DNA from 3 places in the Xanthomonas hyacinthi genome. Region 1 is predicted to be linked to each of the others. Evidence: predicted binding sites of a transcription regulator. Region 1 holds the regulator's gene; each other region holds the start of a gene.

Evidence for each region. The regulator FliA, encoded in region 1, starts transcription of late flagellar genes. The targets are predictions, from matches to a motif close to TAAAGTTTNNCNNNCNNNGGCCGATAA.
Region 2: the regulator FliA is predicted to act here: its motif matches at 1,406-1,432, upstream of FZ025_RS12845 (methyl-accepting chemotaxis protein).
Region 3: the regulator FliA is predicted to act here: its motif matches at 3,797-3,823, upstream of FZ025_RS03080 (methyl-accepting chemotaxis protein).

Annotation. Positions count from the first base shown of each region.
Region 1 covers NZ_CP043476.1:4,345,473-4,351,136, reverse strand. Annotated here, with positions in the region: gene flhA (flagellar biosynthesis protein FlhA) at 1-362, shown strand, start outside; gene flhF (flagellar biosynthesis GTPase FlhF) at 533-2,185, shown strand; gene FZ025_RS19085 (MinD/ParA family ATP-binding protein) at 2,172-3,056, shown strand; gene FZ025_RS19080 (RNA polymerase sigma factor FliA) at 3,053-3,802, shown strand; gene cheY (chemotaxis response regulator CheY) at 3,821-4,213, shown strand; gene FZ025_RS19070 (protein phosphatase CheZ) at 4,213-4,821, shown strand; gene FZ025_RS19065 (chemotaxis protein CheA) at 4,826-5,664, shown strand, end outside.
Region 2 covers NZ_CP043476.1:2,922,871-2,928,534, forward strand. Annotated here, with positions in the region: gene ggt (gamma-glutamyltransferase) at 1-89, shown strand, start outside; gene FZ025_RS12840 (alpha/beta hydrolase family protein) at 255-1,280, opposite strand; gene FZ025_RS12845 (methyl-accepting chemotaxis protein) at 1,464-3,314, shown strand; TPP riboswitch at 3,533-3,633, shown strand; gene thiC (phosphomethylpyrimidine synthase ThiC) at 3,745-5,622, shown strand.
Region 3 covers NZ_CP043476.1:663,680-669,343, forward strand. Annotated here, with positions in the region: gene FZ025_RS03075 (amino acid permease) at 1-1,110, opposite strand, end outside; gene FZ025_RS03080 (methyl-accepting chemotaxis protein) at 1,396-3,633, opposite strand; gene FZ025_RS03085 (pectate lyase family protein) at 4,135-5,199, opposite strand.

The sequences.
Region 1 (5,664 bases):
GCGTGTTGACCGCCGCGGTGCGCAATGCGCTGGGCCGCTTCATCGTCCAGGAAATCGCCGGGATGTCCGCCGAATTGCCGGTGTTCACCCTGGCCCCGCAATTGGAACGTGTCTTGCAGGACTCTACCCAGGGCAACGGTGCCGCGCTGGAACCCGGTCTGGCCGAGCGACTGCACCAGAGCCTGGCCGAATGCGTCAGCAAGCAGGAAGCGCGCAACGAACCGGCGGTGGTGCTGGTCCCGGCGCAAGTCCGCGCCGCGCTGGCCAGGCTGGTCCGCCACAGCGTCCCCTCGCTGTCGGTGCTGTCCTACAGCGAGGTTCCGGAAGACAAGCGGCTGAAGCTGGTCGGGACGATCAGCTGAGGTGACGGGAATCGGGAACAGGGAATGGGGAATCGCAACATCGCCCCTGCAGCGGAGAGAGCAATGAGCAAGATCGCCACAACCAAGACACGACATCGCAGCCCGCCAGGCAACGGCGCAAGCATCGCATCCATTCCCCATTCCCGATTCACTATTCCCGGCGTTCACCCATGAAGATCAAACGCTTCGTAGCCCCCGACATGCGCACCGCGTTCCGCATGGTGCGCGACGAGCACGGCCCGGATGCGGTGATCCTGTCCAACCGGCGCACCGACGAGGGCATCGAGATCGTCGCCGCCAGCAACTACGACGAAGCCCTGGTGCAGCAGGCGCTGGACGCGGTGCGTCCGGAAGAAGCGGCGCCGCGGCGGCCGGTGTCGGCCGCCAATCCGGCGCCGCGCGCGGCCAAGGCCGGCGCCATGGGCAACCCGGCGATGGCGATGATGGCCGCGATCAGCCAGCGCCGCTCCCCGGCCGCGGCCATGGCGACCACCGCGAGCATGGCGCAGGCCGCGCCGGTGCGGGCGCTGACCCAGCCCGCCGCGATCGCCGCCTCGGCGATGCCCGCCGGCACCGCGCCCGCGCCGACCCGTCCGCCCGCCGCGCCGCAGGCCCCTGCCCCGGCTCCCGCCGCCGCCGCCCCCTTCGCCGAATTCCGCATTCCCGAGGACGTGTTCCGCAACGCGCCGCTCAGCGTGCCGCTGCCCAGTCCGTTCGCCGCTCCGGCCGCCGCGGCCAGTGCCGCCGCGAGCGCCTCCGCCGTGCCGACCTGGCTCCAGGACATCGCCGCGGTGTCGTTGACCCCGGCCGCCGCGCCCAGCGCGCCCAGCGCCGAGCCGGTCGCCGCTGCCGCCAGCGCCGGGATCCCGGCGCTGCCGACCCCGGCACCGCTGGCGAGCTTCCCGGCCACGCAGAACGACGAACAATTGACTCAGCTGCGCGACGAACTGGCGCTGATGCGGCAGATGATCGAGCGCGAGATGAACCGGCTCACCGACGAACGCCTGCGCGGCTCGCCGGTGCGCGCGCAGGCGCTGGAGCTGATGGACGACTACGGCTTCGACAGCGGCCTCACCCGCGACGTGGTCATGCAGATCCCCGCCGACCTGGAGCTGCACCGCGGCCGCGGGCTGATGCTGGGGCTGCTGTCCAAACACCTGCCGATCGCCCCGCTGGACCCGATCGAGGAAGGCGGCGTGATCGCCCTGATCGGCCCCACCGGCGCCGGCAAGACCACCACCATCGCCAAGCTGGCCTCGCGCTTCCTGCAACGCCACGCCGCCCGCGACGTGGCCCTGGTCACCACCGACACCATCCGCGTCGGCGGCCGCGAACAGCTGCACAGCTACGGCCGCCAGCTCGGCATCGCCGTGCACGAGGCTGACAGCGACGCCGCCCTGCAGCAGCTGCTGGAGCGCCTGCGCGACTACAAGCTGGTGCTGATCGACACCGCCGGCATGGGCCAGCGCGACCGCGCCCTGGCCGCGCAGCTGCACTGGCTGCGCGCCTCGCGAGTGGTCCGGTCCTTGCTAGTACTCCCTGCCAACGCGCATTTCTCCGACCTGGACGAGGTGGTGCGCCGGTTCGCCGGCGCCGATCCGCAGGGGGTGATCTTGACCAAGCTGGATGAAACCGGGCGGTTTGGCAGTGCCCTGTCGGTGGTCGCGGACCACCGGCTTCCCCTCACCTGGGTGACCGATGGTCAGCGCGTGCCGGACGACCTGCACCGCGCCAACGCCGCCAGCCTGGTATTGCGCCTTGAAGATTTGCGGCGCGCTGCCGATAAGCCCTGTACTCCGGAGCAGAACCATGCCGTCGCGTGATTACGCCAATCTGACCAATGCCTTCCCCCTGTCGGCAACGCGCAGCGAACCGCTGGGCCCGGTGCGCACGATCGCCGTGACCGGCGGCAAGGGCGGCGTGGGCAAGACCAACATCTCGGTCAACCTGTCGATGGCGCTGGCCGACATGGGCAAGCGCACCCTGCTGCTGGACGCCGACCTGGGCCTGGCCAATGTCGACGTGCTGCTCGGGCTGACCCCCAAGTTCACCCTGGCCGACCTGGTCGCCGGGCGCTGCACCCTGGAAGAGGTGCTGATCGACATGCCCAACGGGCTGATGGTGGTGCCCGCCGCCTCCGGCCGCCGGCACATGGCCGAGCTGCCGGCGGCGCAGCACGTCGGCCTGGTCAACGTGTTCTCCGAGCTGCAGCGCGAGCTGGACATCATGGTCATCGACACCGCCGCCGGCATCACCGACAGCGTGCTGACCTTCTGCCAGGCCGCGCAGGACGCGGTGGTGGTGGTCTGCGACGAGCCGGCCTCGATCACCGACGCCTACGCGCTGATCAAGGTGCTGTCGCGCGAACGCGGCGTGGACCGGGTGCAGATCGTGGCCAACATGGTCCGCGACCTCAACGAAGGCCGCCTGCTGTACGACAAGCTGAGCCGGGTGTGCGAGAAGTTCCTCGGCGACGTGTCGCTGAACTACCTGGGCTGCGTGCCGCAGGACGACTGGCTGCGCCTGGCGGTGCAGCGCCAGCAGCCGGTGGTCAAGGCCTACCCGTCCAGCCCGTCGGCGCAGGCGATCGCCGAGATCGCCCGCCGCACCTCGCGCTGGCAGGCGCCGACGGTGCCGCGCGGCAACGTCGAGTTCTTCGTCGAACGGATCATCCAGCGGGGGGTCGCCGCATGAACGCCGCCGCCCACTACCGCGCCGTGCAGCGCAACAGTTCCAACGACTACATCGCCCAGCATGCGGACCTGGTGCGGCGCATCGCCCACCACCTGGCGGCGCGGCTGCCGGCCAGCGTCGAGATCGACGACCTGATCCAGGCCGGCATGATCGGCTTGATCGAGGCCTCGCGCAGCTACGACGCCGACCAGGGCGCCTCGTTCGAGACCTACGCCTCGATCCGCATCCGCGGCTCGATGATCGACGAGATCCGCCGCGGCGACTGGGTGCCGCGCTCGGTGCACCGCCGCGCCCGCGACGCCGCCGCGGCGATCCGCAAGATCGAGCAGCGCACCGGCCGCGCCGCCGCCGCCAACGAAGTGGCCGCGGCGATGGACATGCCGCTTCCCGAATACCTGCGCTTGATGGAAGATGCCGCGCGCGGCCAGGTGCTGAGCCTGGAGTCGCGGGTCGAGGACCACGGCGAGCTGGACACCATCGCCAAGGGCGGGCCCAATCCGCAGCAGATGCTGGAGCGCAGCGAGTTCGGCCGCGAACTGGGCAAGGCGATCGCACAGCTGCCCGAGCGCGAGCAGCTGGTGCTGTCGCTGTACTACGAACAGGAATTGAACCTGAAGGAAATCGGCGCGGTGCTCGGTGTCAGCGAGTCGCGCGTCTGCCAGATCCACGGCCAGGCCACGGTACGCTTGCGCGGGCGCTTGAAAGCGTTCGAAGCGGCCGACGCCGGCCTGGAAGACGAAGAATAAGACCCAAGGGAGTTAGCGGTGAACAAGAACATGCGGATTTTGATCGTGGACGATTTCTCGACGATGCGGCGCATCGTCAAGAATCTGCTCGGCGATCTGGGCTTCACCAACACTGCAGAGGCCGAAGACGGCAACAGTGCGCTGGCCGCGCTGCGCTCGGCACCGTTCGAGTTCGTGGTCACCGACTGGAACATGCCCGGCATGACCGGCATCGACCTGCTGCGCAACATCCGCGCCGACGACAAGCTCAAGCACCTGCCGGTGCTGATGGTGACCGCCGAGGCCAAGCGCGAGCAGATCATCGAGGCGGCCCAGGCCGGCGTGAACGGCTACATCATCAAGCCGTTCACCGCGCAGACGCTGCAGGAGAAGCTGGGCAAGATCTTCGAACGCATGGGAGCGACCGCCTGATGCAAGCCAGCGCCGAACGCAGCGCCCTGATCGAACGCCTGCAAGGTGCGCTGGACGCACTGGAAAAAGGCGACGAAGCCGCCTGGCGCAAGGAAATCGACACGCTCGCTGCCTGGCGCACGCGGCCGATGATGCAGGGCCTGAGCCGGCTGGCGCGCGACCTGGGCCAGGCGCTCGGCGAACTGCCTACCGTCCCCACCGAAGCCGGCGAGCTGGACGATGCCTGCTCGCGCCTGGACCACGTGGTGGCGATGACCGAACAGGCCAGCCACCGCACCCTGGACCTGGCCGAGGAATGCCGCGCGCTGGCCGAACAGCTGCGTGCCGGCGGGCTGACCGGCGACCAGGGCGAGATCCTCGACAAGATCCGCCACAACCTCACCGAGATGGCCCTGGCGCAGAGCTTCCAGGACCTGACCGGGCAGATCATCCGCCGCGTCGCCGGGATCGTGCGCCGCGTGCACGAAGGCTTCGGCGCGCTCGGCCTGCCGCCGAAGGAGGAAAAGAAGCCCGACGGCAGCCTGGCCGGCCCGGCGCTGGCCGGACTGGACCGCCACGGCGTGTCGCAGAACGACGCCGACGACCTGCTGTCCGGACTGGGGTTGTAGTCTGATGAGCGCCGTCCCCGACGACATCGCTGCCGACTTCATCATCGAGGCCCAGGAAATCCTGGACCGGCTCGGCGAGCAATTGGTGTCGCTGGAGCAGGCGCCCGAGGACAGCGACCAGCTCAACGCGGTATTCCGCGGCTTCCACACGCTCAAGGGCGGCGCCGGGTTCCTGGCGATCAACGCCATGGTCGAACTGTGCCACGCCGCCGAGGACACCCTGGGCCAGGCCCGCGCCGGCCAGGCCACGCTGCAGGCGCGGCACTTCGACGCCGCGCAGCAGTCGCTGGACTACCTGCAGTCGATGCTCGACGCGTTCGGCAGCGGCAGCGAACCGCCGCGCGCGCCGCCGCAGCTGATCGCGCAGTTCGCGACCAGCGGCGAGGAAACAGCGGTGGTGCCGGGACTCGGAAAGAGCACGGCGCCTGCAGCGTCCCAATCCGCTGATCCCGAGATGATCAGCGACGACGAATTCGAAGCACTGCTGGACAACCTGCACGGCGCTGCCCCGCCCAGCGCCAAGCCGCAGCTTTCCCCAGTCCCGATCCCGGCCGCGCCGAAGGCCGCGGCGGCGCCCACCAAGGCCGCCGAACCCGAACACACCGTGCGCGTGGACACCAAGCGCCTGGACGCGATCGTCAATCTGATCGGTGAACTGGTGCTGTCGCGCAACCGGCTCAAGACCCTGCGCGTGCGCCTGCGCGACGAAGAACTGGACCGCGCGGTCAGCAGCCTGGACATCGCCACCGCGCGCCTGCAATCGGCGGTGATGCGCACCCGCATGCAGCCGGTCGGCAAGGTGTTCTCGCGCTTCCCGAAAGTGGCGCGCGACGTCGCCCGCTC
Region 2 (5,664 bases), 1.4 Mb from region 1:
GTTACCAGGCGATCGCGCGCGACCCGGCCAGCGGCGTGTACTACGGCGCTTCGGAAAGCCGCAAGGACGGCCAGGCCGCCGGCTACTGAGTCCAGCGCTCTGCGGCCATGTGCGTTCTACCCTTTGCCGCCTGCGTGATCGCGGTTGGGGGCGACTGGTTGCAGCCGCTGCCCAGGCGGCTGCCCTTCTGCGCGGGACCGACCCAGAGCCAGTTGCCGCGGCATGTTGGGGGGCCCAACGAAGCGGCTCCGCTGCTACGGGGCGGCGCCGGATGAGGCGGTGGATGCCGGTGCAGTGCCGAGGTGGCGGGCCAGGAACGTTTCCAACTGGCGGTAGAATGCGATGTTGTTGTCGTCGTTGTAGAAGCCGTGTCCTTCCTTGGGTACGGCCATCCATTCCGGCCGATTTCCGCTTTTCTCCAATGCCGCAAGCATGGCCTTGGCCGGCGCGAACGGCGCGCGCTGGTCCTCCTCTCCATGTACCAGCAGTACCGGCACGGTGATTCTGCCCGCCAGTGCCGTCGGCGAATGCGCCACCAGGTCGGCATCGTCGCGTCCGATCACCCGTTGCAGGTAGTTGCGACCGTACTCAGTCTCTTTGCGGTCGAACAGATACCAGCCGCCGGCGTCGCGGTCGCTGTACAGGCGCAGCAGGACACGATCGCCATCGCTGCTGTAGTCGATGAAGTCGACATAACGCCCGGGCAACGCCGCGCTCAGCGCCTTGTACAGTTCTGCCTCCGGCCCCCCAGCGAAGAACTGCATGCGTGGCCTGCCCGGACCGAGCCTGGCGGCGAACGGTTCGGCCGGCCGATTGGTCCACTGCAGGTCGTCGACGCTGTAGGTCGCGTCGCTGGCCAGTAGCGTCTGGTCGGCGCCGTTCGCGTCGCTGACGACCAGGCTGGCCGGGCCGCCATCCGCGCGATAGCCGAACACGCGCGTGCCGTCGCGCGAAAAAGCGAATGGTCGCCAGCGCACGCGCAGCGCCTCGGCCATCGGCGACCAGTGTCCGTTGTCATCGGCGCGCAGCAGGATCGGCTGGTCCTGCGGGTCCACGCCGGTGGCAAAGCGCGGCGTGCCCTGGTTGTCGATGACGAACGCCATGTCCGGCCTGCCGATGTCGGCGATCAGGCGGTGGGTAGCGCTGTCGGCATCGATGTCGTAGAGCGCAGAATGGCCGGAATCTGGCGTGTACTGGCGCATGTAGAAATGGCCGTTGCGGACCTTCGGTAATCCGGCGATATAGCCGAAGCCGCGGTCCAGGCCGCCGTTGCGGGGCATGGGGCAAGGTCACCGGAGTCGCGGCCGGCCATCCTTGCGCTGCCGCCGAACGCCACCACGCCGGCCAGACCGCCGGCGACTGCGCAGCGGCGCGCCGATGCCGCCCCGCTGCGGGCACGCGGATGCTCAGATCGCGCCGCGGCGGCCGATATCCCCTCCAGCGGATTCCTGGAGGGGAAGACGATGTCGTTGTTCACACACAGTCCCGGCACCGATGCCGGACACGCCGCGGCCTTGCCGGATGCGCCGGTGGCGCTGCTGCGGCTGGACCCGCACGGCCGGGTGCGCGCCGCCAATCGCGCCGCGCTGGATCTGCTCGGGGTGCCGGCGGAGGCCTTGCTCGGCGAACCCAGCGAAGCGGTGTGGGGCCTGCCGCTGGCGGCGCTGGCCGGCGTCGAGGGCAGCTGGCAGGCATCCCAGGACGATCCGGCGCGGTGCGTGCGCTACCAGCGCGATCGCGATGGCGAGGGCTGGCTGCTGTCGCTGCCGCATCCGGAAACCGCCGCGCTGCTGCGCGACGTCACCCTACTCGGCGCCGGGCAGGCGCAGGGCGCGACCAGCCCGGCGCTGCAGGTGCTGGCGCAGCAACTGCAGGCCGGCGCGGCGGCGCAGGCCTTGCTGGAACGGGTCGGCGAGCGCCTGACCGGCTGCGACCTGGACCTGGGCCTGAGCACGCCGCTGTCTGCGCAGGAGACCGAAGCGATGCCCGGGCGGCGCCTGTCGGCCGGGTTCGGCAACCTGGCCGAGGCGATCCGCCAGGCGCTGGCGCTGTCGCTGCAGATCGCCGCCGACGTGCCGCACGTGGTCGCCGGGAACGACGAGCTGGCGCAGCAGTCGCAGACCCAGATGGACGCGCTGCAGACGGTGGTGGCGACCACCCGGCGCTTGCTGCAGGGCCTGAGCGAGATGGACCAGGAACTGCGCGCGGTGATCGCGGTGGCGGCCAGCGCCGACGACAGCGCGCGCCAGGGCGTGGAGGCGGCGCGCGCGCTGGGCCAGGCGATGCGCGAGGTGGAGCGGCGTTCGGCGCGCGCCACCGAGGTCATCGAGGTGATCGACGCGGTCGCGTTCCAGACCAACATCCTGTCGATCAACGCCAGCATCGAGGCGGTGCATGCCGGCGCGGCCGGACGCGGCTTCGCCGTGGTCGCCAGCGAGATCCGGCGCCTGGCCGAACGCGCCGCCGCCGCCGCGCGCGACGTGCGCAGCATCCTCGGCGAGACCGGCAGCGCCTTGAGCGACAGCGCCGCCTCGGCGCAGCGCACCGAGCAGGTGCTCGGCGGCATCGGCCAGCTGCTCGGCCGCGCCAGTGCGGCGATGGAAACCGTGGCCACCCGCGTCGCCGCGCAGGGCGAGGAGATCGGCGGCATCGATCGCGCGGTCGCGCACGTGGTCGGGCTCAGCCGCAGCAACCTGGAGCATGTCGCGCGCGTGGTCGAGCGCAGCGTGGCGCTGGCCGCCGGCAGCGCCACGCTGCACGACTGCGTGGGCCTGTTCCGCTTGCCGGCCGACCCGATGCAGCAGCCGCGCCACGCACGCATCCGCGAACTGGCGACGGCGACTGCGGGCAGGATCGGGCAGGCGCTGGCCGATGCGGTCGCGCGTGGCCGCATCGGCGAGGACGCGCTGTTCTCCACCGATTACACGCCGATCGCAGGCATCGATCCGCCCAAGTACCGCACCGCCTTCGATGTGCTGTGCGACGAACTGCTGCCGCCGCTGCAGGAACCGCTGCTGGCCGCGCATCCGTGGATCGTGTTCGCGATCTGCGCCAACCCGGACGGCTACGTGCCGACCCACAACCTGCGCTTCAGCCAGCCGCTGAGCGGCGACCGCGCCCGCGACCTGGTCGGCAATCGCACCAAGCGCATGTTCGCCGATCGGGTCGGGCGCAGCGTCGGCCGTCACACCCGGCCCTATCTGTTGCAGGTGTATCGGCGCGATACCGGGCAGATCCTGTTCGACCTGTCGGTGCCGGTGCATGTGCGCGGCCGCCACTGGGGCGGGTTGCGCGTGGCCTACGTGCTGGAATGAGCGCCGCGGCGAACGCCGCACAAAAAAACGCCACCGGTGTTGAGCCGGCGGCAGGGAGAGAGAGACGTCGTTCTTATGGGACCCAGGCTAGGCGCGGCATGTCGCCGGGGTTTGCCGCGATGCCGCGCGCGCGTGCCGGCGCTGACAAGAAGCGGACCCGGTTGTGCGCCGATTCAGCTGCGCGCGGTTGGCTACCGCCGCAGAAACGGGTCTAATAGCCACAGAAGCGGGGGTACCGTCGGCGCAGGCCGCGGTTGAGACAGTCCCTTCGAACCTGATCCGGTTGATACCGGCGTAGGGAAGCTTCGCAAGCCCGGTCCGTGCGCTTCTCGCGCCGGGGCCGTGCCCGCGCCGCCGCTTCGTCCGTGATGCGAGTTCGCTCGCAACCGCCCGCACCCGTTGCGGGCTCTCCAAAATAGGACGAATGCCGATGAATGCCGTACCCAGCCCGTTGCTGCAGCAGGCCGAGACCCTGTCCGAGTCGGTGACCCGGCCGATCCCCGGTTCGCGCAAGATCTTCGTGCAAGGCGCGCGTGCCGACCTGCGCGTGCCGATGCGCGAGATCCAGCTGACCCGCACCCCGACCCTGTTCGGCGGCGAAGACAATCCGCCGGTCACCGTCTACGACGCCTCCGGCCCGTACACCGATCCGGACGCGGCCATCGACCTGCGCGCCGGCCTGGCGCCGCTGCGCGCGCGCTGGATCGAAGAGCGCGGCGATACCGCGGCGCTGGCCCAGCTCAGTTCCGATTTCGGCCGCGGCCGCGAGCACAACGCGCGGCTGGACCCGGTGCGCTTCCCGGCCCGGCACCTGCCGCGGCGCGCGCTGGCCGGCGCCAATGTGACCCAGATGCACTACGCGCGCCGCGGCATCGTCACCCCGGAGATGGAGTTCGTGGCGATCCGCGAGAACCAGCGGCTGGAGGCGGTGCGCGATGCGCTGCTGCGCCAGCAGCATCCCGGCGAGGCGTTCGGCGCCAGCATCCAGCACGTCATCACCCCGGAGTTCGTGCGCGCCGAGATCGCCCGCGGCCGCGCGATCCTGCCCAACAACATCAACCATCCGGAAAGCGAGCCGATGATCATCGGCCGCAATTTCCTGACCAAGATCAACGCCAACATCGGCAACAGCGCGCTCAGCTCGGGCATCGCCGAGGAGGTGGAGAAGCTGGTGTGGTCGATCCGCTGGGGCGGCGACACGGTGATGGACCTGTCCACCGGCAAGCACATCCACGAGACCCGCGAGTGGATCATCCGCAATTCGCCGGTGCCGATCGGCACGGTGCCGATCTACCAGGCGCTGGAGAAGGTCGATGGCCGCGCCGAGGAGCTGACCTGGGAGATCTTCCGCGACACGCTGATCGAGCAGGCCGAGCAGGGCGTGGACTACTTCACCATCCACGCCGGGGTGCTGCTGCGCTACGTGCCGCTGACCGCCAAGCGGGTCACCGGCATCGTCTCGCGCGGCGGCTCGATCCTGGCCAAGTGGTGCCTGGCGCACCACCAGGAGAACTTCCTCTACACCCACTTCGAGGACATCTGCGAGATCATGCAGGCCTACGACGTGGCCTTCTCGCTGGGCGACGGGCTGCGCCCGGGCTGCATCGCCGATGCCAACGACGCGGCGCAGTTCGGCGAGCTGGAGACGCTGGGCGAGCTGACCAAAATCGCGTGGAAGCACGACGTGCAGACCATGATCGAAGGCCCCGGCCACGTGCCGATGCAGTTGATCAAGGAGAACATGGACAAGCAGCTGCGCGAATGCGGCGAGGCGCCGTTCTACACGCTGGGGCCGCTGACCACCGACATCGCGCCCGGCTACGACCACATCACCTCGGCGATCGGCGCGGCGATGATCGGCTGGTTCGGCACCGCGATGCTGTGCTACGTGACGCCCAAGGAACACCTGGGCCTGCCCAACCGGCAGGACGTGCGCGACGGCATCATGGCCTACAAGATCGCCGCGCACGCGGCCGACCTGGCCAAGGGCCATCCCGGCGCGCAGGTGCGCGACAACGCGCTGTCCAAGGCGCGCTTCGAATTCCGCTGGGACGACCAGTTCCATCTCGGCCTGGATCCGGAGAAGGCCAAGGAATTCCACGACGAGACCCTGCCCAAGGACGCGCACAAGCTGGCGCATTTCTGCTCGATGTGCGGGCCGCACTTTTGCTCGATGAAGATTACTCAAGACGTACGCGACTACGCCGCCGAGTACGGCGTCGGCGAGACCGACGCGCTGCACGCGGGCATGGCCGAAAAGTCCGCGCAGTTCCTGGACGCCGGCGCCGAGGTCTACCGGCAGGAATAGGCCCGGGATCATGCCGCCGCCGTGGCGTGCGCTTGTCTATGC
Region 3 (5,664 bases), 1.2 Mb from region 1:
CAGCGCCGGCAGCACCCGATTCGGATACAGCAGTTCCAGCACCGCGGCGACGAAGCCGAACAGCACGCTCGCCAGCACCGCCGGCAGCGGCACCTGCTGCGCGCTGGTGAAGGCCAGCGCGCGCGGCGCCTCGCCGCGCTGCGCCAGCGAGAAGATCATCCGCGAAGCGCCGTACAGATTGGCGTTGAGCGCCGACAGCAGCGCGATCACCGCGATCAGGGTGATGCCGGTGGCGGCGCCGGGGATCCTGGCCGCCTGCAGCACCGCGGCGAACGGCGAACTCAGCGCCTCGCTCTGCCACGGCACCACCGCGATGATCACGCTCAGCGAGCCGATGTAGAACACCAGGATGCGCCAGGCCACGGTGCGGATTGCGCGCGCGATGCTGCGCTCCGGGTCGGCGGTCTCGGCCGCCGCCACCGCCACGATCTCGGTGCCGCCGAAGGCGAACACCACCACCAGCAGCGCCGCGCCGATGCCGGTGATGCCCTTGGGCGCGAAACCGCCGTTGCCGGTGACGTTGGACCACCCCGGCGCGGCCACGTTCGGCAGCCAGCCGGCCAGCAGCGCCACGCCGACCAGGATGAAGGCGCCGATCGCCACCACCTTGAGGATCGCGAACCAGAATTCGAACTCGCCGAAATTGCGCACGCCCAGCAGGTTGATCGCGGTGAAGGCGGCCATGAACACCACCGCGACCAGCGGCACCGGCAACGCCGGCCAGACCGTGGCCAGCAGCCCGGCCGCGCCCACCGCCTCGGCGGCGATCACGATCACCAGCTGCAGCCACCACAACCACCCCACCGTCGCCCCGGCGGTGGCGCCCATCGCATCGGCCGCATACACCGAGAACGCGCCGCTGGCCGGCTTGGCCGCGGCCATCTCGCCCAGCGCGTTCATCACGATGATCACCAGCGCGCCGGCGACCAGATAGGAGATCAGCACCGCCGGCCCCGCCGCGTGCACGCCCACGCCGGAACCCAGGAACAGGCCGGCGCCGATCGCGCTGCCCAGTCCCATCATGATCAGTTGCCGCGGCTTCAGCGCATGGCGCAAGGCAGGCGCGGTAGACGTGGCGGCGGGACCGGGAGGCATGGACGGATGCGGCATCGGGCTGGTCGATTGGCAGGAATCGCGACACGATACCGCGTCGCGACGGCGCCGTGCTCGCCTGGGCGCGCCATCCGATCCTGCGCAGGGCGTGCCGGGTGTGGCCGGCCGCCAGCCGGCGATCCCGCCGATCGGCGGCGGGACGCATCGCCGCATCGGCACCAAGCGCGTGGCGCAGCGCCCGATCCGGTGGCTGGACCGCCCCGTCCAATCTGCCAGGCCGCTGTCGCGCGCCCGAAGCTTGCACACCCGACATCCGTCGCGGCCGGCACGGGGACTCGCCGCTCAGAACTCCTGCCAGTCCTTGTCGGTCGCCAGCGCGACGGAGCGCAGGCGACGCGTCGCGGCCGGCACGGCGGCCGGACGGGCGGCATGCTTCGGCGTCGCGGCCGCCGCGACGAGCGACGGGCGCACTGGCGCTGCACGCTCTTCCAGCTTGAACAGCGCCACCGCCTGCGAAAGTTCGGTCGCCTGCTGCTCCATCGACCGCGCCGCGGCGCTGGCCTCTTCCACCAGGGCCGCATTCTGCTGGGTGCTCTCGTCCATCTGGGTCACGGTCTGGTTGACCTGCTCGATGCCGGCGTACTGCTCCTGCGAGGCGGCGGAGATCTCGCCCATGATGTCGGTGACGCGCTGCACCGAGGACACGATCTCGTGCATGGTCTTGCCGGCCTGGCCGACCAGCGCCGAGCCTGCGGCGACGCGGCCGACCGAGTCGTCGATCAGTTCCTTGATCTCCTTGGCCGCACTGGCCGAACGCTGCGCCAGGGTGCGCACTTCCGAGGCGACGACGGCGAAGCCGCGGCCCTGCTCGCCGGCGCGCGCCGCTTCCACCGCCGCATTCAAGGCCAGGATATTGGTCTGGAAGGCGATGCCGTCGATGACGCTGATGATGTCGGCGATCTTCTTCGAAGACGCCTCGATGCCGCTCATCGTGGTCACCACCTGGCCGACCACGTCGCCGCCTTCCGACGCCACCGACGCGGCACCGGCCGCGAGCTGGCTGGCCTGGCGCGCATGCTCGGCGTTCTGCTTGACGGTGGAGGTCAGTTCCTCCATCGAGGCGGCGGTTTCCTCCAGGCTCGCGGCCTGCTGTTCGGTGCGCCGCGACAGGTCGTCGTTGCCGGTCGCGATCTCGCTGGCCGCCGCGTTGATCGACACCGCCGAGTGCTTGATCCGGCCGACGATCTCGGCCAGCTGCTCGGCCGTGGCGTTGGCGTCGTCGCGCATCTGCGCGAACACGCCGCGGAACTCGCCGTGCATGCGTGCGGTCAGGTCGCCGGCGGCGATGGACTGCAGCAATGTCGACAAGGAGTGCAGATTGCCGTCGGCGGTGGTCATCAGCTGGTTGAGGCTCTCGACCATGACCCGGAAGTCGAACTGGAAGCGGTCGGCATCGCCGCGGGCGCTGAAGTCGCCGTTGGCGGCGGACTGCGCCAGCTGCCTGATCTGGCCGTTCATCGCCGCCAGATTGGCCTTCACTTCGTCCATGGTCTGGGTCAGCACCGCTTTTTCGCCGGGCAGACGGTCCATGTCCTGACTGAGGTCGCCGATCGCGTAGCGGCCCATGATCTGCGCGAGCTTCAGCTTGACTTCGATATGCGAGCCGACCAGCGCATTGGTTTCCGTGGCCATGCGGCCGTAGTCGCCGGGGAAGGCGGCCGCATCGATGCGATAGCTGATCTGGCCCGCGTCGTGGCGCTTGGCCATGTCCAGCTGCGCGGCGATCAGGCTGCGCAGTTGCTGCTGCATGCCGTGCATCGCGCTCAGCAGGCGGCCGGTCTCGTCCTTGGCCCGGGTCTGCACGTCGTTGTCCAGGTTGCCTCGCGCGATCGCCTCGGCAGCGCGCGTGGCGCGGCTCAGCGGCAAGGTCAGGCTGCGGGTGATCAGCCATGCCAGCAGGCTGCTGACCAGGATCACCGCGACGCCGCCGGCGATCAGCAGGGCGCGGCCACGGTCCATTGCCGCATTGGCAGTGGCATAGGCCGCCGCACCGCGCCGGCGCTGGCGCTCCGCATATGCGTTGATCGCCTCCTGCCACTTCTGGGTGGCCGGTCCGGCCTGCTTCATCAGCACCTCGAGCGCCTCGTCGGGCTTGTAGTTCATGCCCAGATCCAGCACCTGCCGGTTGGCGGCTCGCGCCTGCTGGTAGCCGAGATCGATCTGGCTGCGCATCTGCGCGCCGGTGCTGTCGGAGACCGGGATCCTGTAGAGCTTGTCGTGGATTTCGTCGTAGAACTGGCGCTGCTGCTCGACGACCTTGGCGAACTGGATGTTTTCCTCTTGCGTGGTCGGCAGGACGATGTTGCGCAGGTTGACCGCGATGATCAAACTCGCCTTCCCCATCTCGCCCGTGTAGTCGAGGATGGTCATATTGCGCTTGACGATGGTGTCCATCCGTTCGCGCGCCTGGGCCAGGGTCACCAACCCGGCGACGACGAGTCCGCAGGAAAGCAGAATGAGCACGCCGAACGCCGCGGAGAGCCGCGTGCCGACGTTGTAGCGCTGAAGGAATTCGATCATGGAGGTGCCTGCTAGGGGGAATGGGATGAAAGTGCGCCACGGTCTGGACCGATGCGGAACCGGGCACGAAATGCAACAGGCCGCGAAGGCCGGTCGGCGGCAGGCCGAATGTTTCAAGCGCGCGGCCCGCTGCGCACGACGCCAGCGCCGATGCTTGGGCGATGTAACGGCCGCCAGCGCGGATTCTTGATGCGCAATTGCGCATATTTTATTGAACGTCATCACACACGTGAGCGGCGCGTGGAGGCGGGCCGGCGACGCGGCCGCGACGCGCCCGGATCGATGAAATCCACGTGAAATACGCCTGGCAAGCGCGACGGGACGATAGCGCCGTACGCAGCGGCGGGTCGTTGCGACCCGCATGCCGCTCGGACCCGGACGCAAACCGACCAGGCGATGCAGCGCGCGTCAGTACACGCGCCGCTCGCCTCGCATGCGCGGTGCGCACGCGCAAGGACGGCCGGGGCGCCACCCCGGCTCGCGCCGGGGCGGCCGCACGGCCTACTCGGCCAGGTTGGTTCCCGCTCCGGCGGTGGCGATGACCTTGGCCTTGACCTGCGCGGCCGGGATCGCGGTGTACAGATAGCCCAGCGGCTGCGGGAACGCCTTCGACGAGATCCAGGCGGTGGCGTTGGCGTAGGGCTTGCTGGTGCTGTCCGGCACGCTCCAGGTAATGCCGCCGCCGACGTAGTTGTCGATCAGATCCCAGTAGCCGATCGCGCTGCTGTCGCGCGAGGTCACCGGGTTGTTCGCGTTCTCGAAGTAGTTGGCCTCGATCAGCGCCACCCCGCCCATGCGCACGTTGATGCCGGAGGTGAGCACGTTGTTGAAGTAGTTGTTGTAGATGTGGCTCAGCCCGCGGCGTTGCAGCGGCAGCCGCGATTCCACGTTCTCGAAGCGGTTGTGGTGATAGGTGGTGCGCGCGGCGGCGTTCTTGCTGTCGTTGTCGCTGTAGCCGTTGAGCGCGACCTTCTGGTAGTCGTGCACGTAGTTGTACGACACGGTGACGTGGTGGACGCCCTTCTTGATGTCGATGCCGCCGTCGAAGGAGGCGTCGCCGGCGCCGGAGCACTTGGCCAGCGAGGCGAACACGGTGTTGTGATCGACCCAGATAGTGGACGGCTCGCCGCTGGAATTGCCCTCCAGCGAGATCGAGTCGGCGTCCTCGCCGCCAGGCAGCAGGCCGATGGTCATGTTGCGGATGACGATGTTGTGCGCATTGCCCACCACCCACAGGCCGAAGTTCGCCGACGAGCCGTTGCCGCCCTCGATGGTGATGTTGCGCTTGTTCTTGATCTGCACCGTCTTGGCCGGCAATTGCCACTGCGCGCAGACGTTGCCGATGCTGGCGAAGTCGAATTGGCCGGTGTAGTCCAGCACCAGGCCGCCGCTGCCGGAATAGTTGTCGATCGTGGTCTGCATCGCCTCCATCGTGGCGACGTTGATCGCAGTCGCGGTGCCGCCGCCGGTGGCGGCGGCACCGTAGCCGACCGGGCCGGCGACGGCCGGCGATACGCAGAAAACCAGGGCAAGCGCGAGCACGCCCTTGAGCGGCTGGATGTTCATCAGACTCTCCCATCTTGCAGCGACAAGCGCCGGGCGCCCTGCGCGAAATGCGATGGGCGATGGCACGGGGCGTGGGGGCCAGGCGCAGTCTTCGCCTGGCGCAGGGCCGGCGCAATCGCTCGAATCGGGAAGCTAGATCCGCACCGACGATCGATCCGCAAGACATGCGAAACAGACACGAACGGACACAGGGAGACAGACAACGACAGCCGAAGACAGGCGCCGATGGCGCGCAGGCGCAGGCGTCGGCAGCGCGCCGGAAAACGGCGCAGACCGGTGCAGCGCCGTCATCGGCGCGGCGCGCGGCGATGCATGCGGCGCGCGGCGGCAGCATGGCAGGGACAATCGCGCGGCATTGCGCCCGTGCTGCGCCTGCAGACGATGTTGCGCTTGCAGCATGGGGACGGCGCAGGCAATGCCGGCCGCCGCGTGCGGCCGCGGCGCGCGCCTGGCGATCGGCACAGG